2 regions of the Exiguobacterium alkaliphilum genome follow, and region 2 is predicted to be linked to the other one. Evidence: predicted binding sites of a transcription regulator. Region 2 holds the regulator's gene; the other holds the start of a gene.
The links. The regulator Rex, encoded in region 2, represses fermentation and respiration genes when NADH is low (regulators of the CRP and FNR family bind a similar motif). The targets are predictions, from matches to a motif close to TTGTGAAATATTTCACAA.

Region 1: the regulator Rex is predicted to act here: its motif matches at 1,121-1,138, upstream of KB235_RS07675 (L-lactate dehydrogenase).

The regions. Positions count from the first base shown of each region.
Region 1 covers NZ_CP073101.1:1,498,219-1,500,620, forward strand. The annotation lists gene KB235_RS07665 (5-formyltetrahydrofolate cyclo-ligase) at 1-323, shown strand, start outside; gene KB235_RS07670 (DUF92 domain-containing protein) at 317-1,087, shown strand; gene KB235_RS07675 (L-lactate dehydrogenase) at 1,257-2,213, shown strand; gene KB235_RS07680 (rhomboid family intramembrane serine protease) at 2,337-2,402, shown strand, end outside.
Region 2 covers NZ_CP073101.1:2,893,287-2,895,688, forward strand. The annotation lists gene tatC (twin-arginine translocase subunit TatC) at 1-715, opposite strand, end outside; gene tatA (twin-arginine translocase TatA/TatE family subunit) at 718-936, opposite strand; gene KB235_RS14915 (redox-sensing transcriptional repressor Rex) at 936-1,592, opposite strand; gene KB235_RS14920 (ABC-F family ATP-binding cassette domain-containing protein) at 1,742-2,402, shown strand, end outside.

The DNA.
Region 1 (2,402 bases), 1.4 Mb from region 2:
CGAAAGTAACGACAGAGGGGCTCACGTTCCATCGAATCGAGTCTTATGATGACCTCGAACCTGGGGTCATGGGGATATTAGAGCCGACGACCCAACAAGTCGACGGTGACGTCGACTTATGCGTCGTCCCGGGGCGTGTGTTCAACCGCTCTGGCTACCGAATCGGATGGGGCGGGGGATATTACGACCGCTTTCTGGCGTCGTATGCCGGCCAAACGCTATCCCTTGCCTACAGCGTCCAAGTGTTAGACGACATACCAATTGAAGCGCATGACATTCCGGTCGGAGTGATCGTGTCGGAAAGGGAATTGATTCGATGTTAGCCATATTTCTCGTAACCTGCTTGGTCGCCTATGCCGGATACCGGCTGAAGTCGCTCACGTTATCCGGTGCCGTATTGACAGTCGTAACGGGGACGGTGATTGGCTATGGTTTCGGCTGGTTCGGTCTCTATTTACTAGGCGTGTTCTTCTCGACATCTTCGCTCGCCTCGAAGTATCGTGCCGTCGACAAGGCGCCGGTCGATGAAATCGTTGAAAAATCCGGTCCCCGTGACTACGTCCAAGTGCTCGCAAACGGCGGAATTGGCATGTTAACCGCGCTCGCGATGGCATACACGTCGAATGAGGCATGGCTCTATGCCTACATTGTTTCGATTGCCGCAGCGACGAGTGACACGTGGGGCTCTGAGTTCGGTGTGCTCGCAAAGCGAAAGCCGCGCTCCATCCTCACGTTTCGACCGGTCGAACCGGGGACGAGCGGCGGTGTGTCACTATATGGGACGGTCATGTCAATTGTTGGAGCCGCCACAATCGTGTTGGCGACCTATCCGTTTATGACGATCGATTTCGAAGTGACGCTCGCGTTAATCGCACTCGGGTTGATTGGTAGCGTCGTGGATACGTTGCTCGGCGCGACCGTCCAACGGAAGTACCAATGCCGAGTATGTGGAAAGCAGACCGAGAAGCAGATGCACCACGGCGAAGCGACCGAATACATCAAAGGTTGGCAATGGCTCGGGAACGATGCGGTCAACTTCGCTTCGATTACGGCCGCCGCCTTGATTTGTTTTTTCGTCTTCGGATAAGGGTAGTACAGTGAATGAAGATGTTTCAAACGAATGTGAATTTCGTCACAATATCGCCAAAGTGAAAACGGTTTCTATTGTAGTGAGGTTTTGTGAATGATGTTACAATCTTTGTGTAACAGATATTACTAAAACATGAAACAGACTGTTCGAAGGGTGGAGAATCAACATGGAAACATTAAATCATGCAAAAGTAACACGCGTCGCGCTCGTCGGTGCCGGTGCAGTCGGTGCGAGCTTCGCATACCAATTGACGACAGCGAGCCTTTGTGAAGAACTCGTAATCATCGATATTAACAAAGCCAAAGCAGAAGGGGAAGCCATGGATTTGAATCACGGCGTCTCGTTCGCTTCTTCACCGATGCGTGTATGGGCCGGGGATTATGCGGACTGTGGGGCGGCAGATATCGTCGTAATCACGGCAGGGGCACCGCAAAAGCCGGGTGAAACGCGTCTTGACCTCGTCGAGAAGAACGCGAAAATCATGAAGTCGATGATTGGGGAAATCATGGCATCAGGATTTGACGGGATGATCATCATCGCATCGAACCCGGTCGACATCATGACCCACTTGGCATGGAAATATTCTGGACTTCCGAAACATCGCGTCTTCGGATCAGGCACGGTGCTCGACACGTCACGTCTCCGTTACATGCTCGGCGATTACTTCAACGTCGACCCGCGCAACTGTCACGCGTACATCATGGGTGAGCACGGGGACACGGAGTTCGCGGCATGGAGTAACGCCCGAATCTACGGCAAGTCGGTCGAGCAGTTGCTTGAAGAGAACGACGAATACACATGGGAAGACCTTGAAGATATTTATGTCAACGTCCGTGATGCGGCTTATCATATCATCGAGCGTAAAGGCGCGACGTATTATGCGATTGGTCTCGGACTGCTTCGCCTCGTCAAAGCGGTGCTCCGGAACGAGAACACGCTTCTCACGGTCGGGGCCTACTTGGACGGTGAGTACGGTCTACATGACATTCATATCGGCGTCCCGGCCATCATCAACCGCCAAGGGGTGCGCCAAGTCGTCGAAATCGAATTGTCTGAAGAAGAGAAACAAAAGATGCACCATTCAGCAGACGTCTTGATGAAGACGATGCAGCCCGTGCTATAAGTGAACGAGAGAGTGCAGCCGGCTTCGTGCCGGCTGTTTTTTTGACGGGCATATAAGGGAGGTCTCCTTTTTGTCGCCGCTTCAGAATTGGATTACAATTATAGGGAAGGGAGGGGATTTCAGATGACGAGCTCATTTTGGGAAGACATCTATCAGAACGTGTTGGCGGGGGGACGCGTCGAAGGGATC
Region 2 (2,402 bases):
CACGATACGTGACGCGTGAGATGGACAAACTAATCTCGTACAAGAAGAACAGCGGTAGCGACACCATGAGGTGCGACGTCAAGTCAGGTGGCGTGATGAACGCCGCGATGACGAACAACGCGAAGTAGGCGTACTTCCGAATCTTTGATAAGAAAGACGGCGTCACGACCCCGATGCGTGTCAAGAACATCGTCACGACCGGCAGTTGGAACAAGAGGCCGAACGGGATCGTGAGTTGCAAGAGGAACGTGAAGTAGTTCGACGCCCCGATGATTTGCGTCAGCCCGAGGTCTTGCCCGAGGTTCGTCGAGATGTCGAGGACGAGCGGGAACAACCAATAGTAGGCGAACGCGAGACCGACGAGGAACAAGATGAAGATGATTGGGATATAGGCGAGCGTCCCTCTCCGCTCGTTCGGATGCAGACCAGGTGCGACAAACGCCCACAGTTGATACAGTAGAAACGGACTGGCTGCGACGAGACCGATGACGAGCGCCAAATTCAAATAAATCATGAGCGGGTCCGCGACCCCAAAGGCGTTCAGCTCTAGTCCTCGTTCGACGAGGTCCGCCTGTAGATAGGCGAGCACGTATTTGACACTCGGCAAAGCGGCCAAAAAGAAGGCAAAGACGACAAATGCCGACAGCATCAGTCGTCTCCGCAGCTCTGTCAAGTGGTCGGACAGCGCCCGCTCTTGATCAGGTTGATGGTTCATGATTACTGCTCTTTCTTCTCAGAATCTTTCTTGTCTTTTTCATCATGTTCATTCATCATGCCGTTTGTGGCATTTTTGAATTCACGGAGCGTCTGTCCGGCCGCACGGCCGAACTCAGGCAACTTCTTCGGCCCGAAGATGATGAGCGCGATAATCGCGATAATGAAGAGACTTGCTCCCCCCGGAATCCCGACGACGAGTGACGATGCTAGTAATTCCATTATTGATGGACCCCCTCAGCAGATGGATAGTGTTGCATAAAGTAAATGAGCGATTGGAGTTCGATCGACAAGTCGATATGATGGACGCGGACCGTGTCCGGCACCGTAAGTCGAGCCGGCGTGAAGTTCAAAATCCCTTTGATGCCAAAGCGGACCAAGTCATCGGCGACCGGCTGCGCATAGGCGGACGGGACCGTGAGGATGGCGACATCGATTTTGTTTTGCTTCATGATCTGTTCCATCTCATCGACGTGATGAATCGGGACACCGGACATCGTCGTGCCGACTTTTGTCTCGTCTGCATCGAACCCGACGACGATATGTGTGTTATTGTTTTTAAGGAAGTTATAGTTGACGAAAGCTGTCCCGAGATGACCGACCCCGACCAAGGCGACGTTCGTGATTTCGTCCTGGTTCAATGTCTTTCGGAAAAAGTCTAACAGATACTGTACGTTATAGCCATATCCCTTTTTCCCGAGCGCACCGAAGTACGAAAAGTCGCGGCGAATCGTCGCCGAATCGACCTTGACCGCCTCACTCAGTTCGGCAGAAGAGACACGTTGTTTGCCTGATGAATGCAGGCTTTGGATAAACCGATAATATAGTGGCAACCGTTTGGCTGTCGCTTGCGGAATCTTTGGTTCGTTTTGACTCAACGGAAAGAGCCTCCTTTTTACGACACGTTACACACGAATCTGATTTCATACACCTTGATTGTAAACGAATTCACATGACCACTCAATGAATATACCTGAAAAGACTAAAAAATACAGTATACTAAATACAGAGAAAGGGGTTTTTTCACTTGATCCTATTGCAAGTCAACAACTTATCGAAATCATTCGGCGTCGAGCCGATTTTAGAGAACGTCAAACTCGAGATTCAAGAAGGTGAACGTGTCGCCCTCGTCGGCCGGAACGGCGCCGGCAAGTCGACGCTCCTCAAAGTCATCGCCGGGGAATATAACTACGACTCAGGCGACATCATGAAGCCAAAAGACGTCACAATCGGCTACCTCGCCCAAGACTCCGGGCTAGAATCGAGCGAGACGATCTGGAACGAAATGCTCACCGTCTTCACCGATTTAATCGAGCAAGAACAAACGCTCCGACGGATGGAGCAAGACATGGGCAGTGAACGCATCTTGAACGATGCGGACGCCTATGAACGGCTCCTCGCCGCGTATGACGAGGAACAACATACGTTCAAGGATCGCGGCGGCTATCAATATGAAGCGACGATTCGCTCGGTGCTACACGGGATGCGGTTCTATCCGGACGACTTCGACCGTCAAATCGACACGCTCTCGGGTGGGCAACGAACGCGTCTCGCCTTGGCGAAGATGCTCCTCCAGAGCCCGGACCTCCTCATCTTGGACGAGCCGACGAACCACTTGGACATCGAGACGCTCGCGTGGCTCGAGAAGTACTTGAGCGGCTATAAAGGGGCCGTCCTCATCGTCTCCC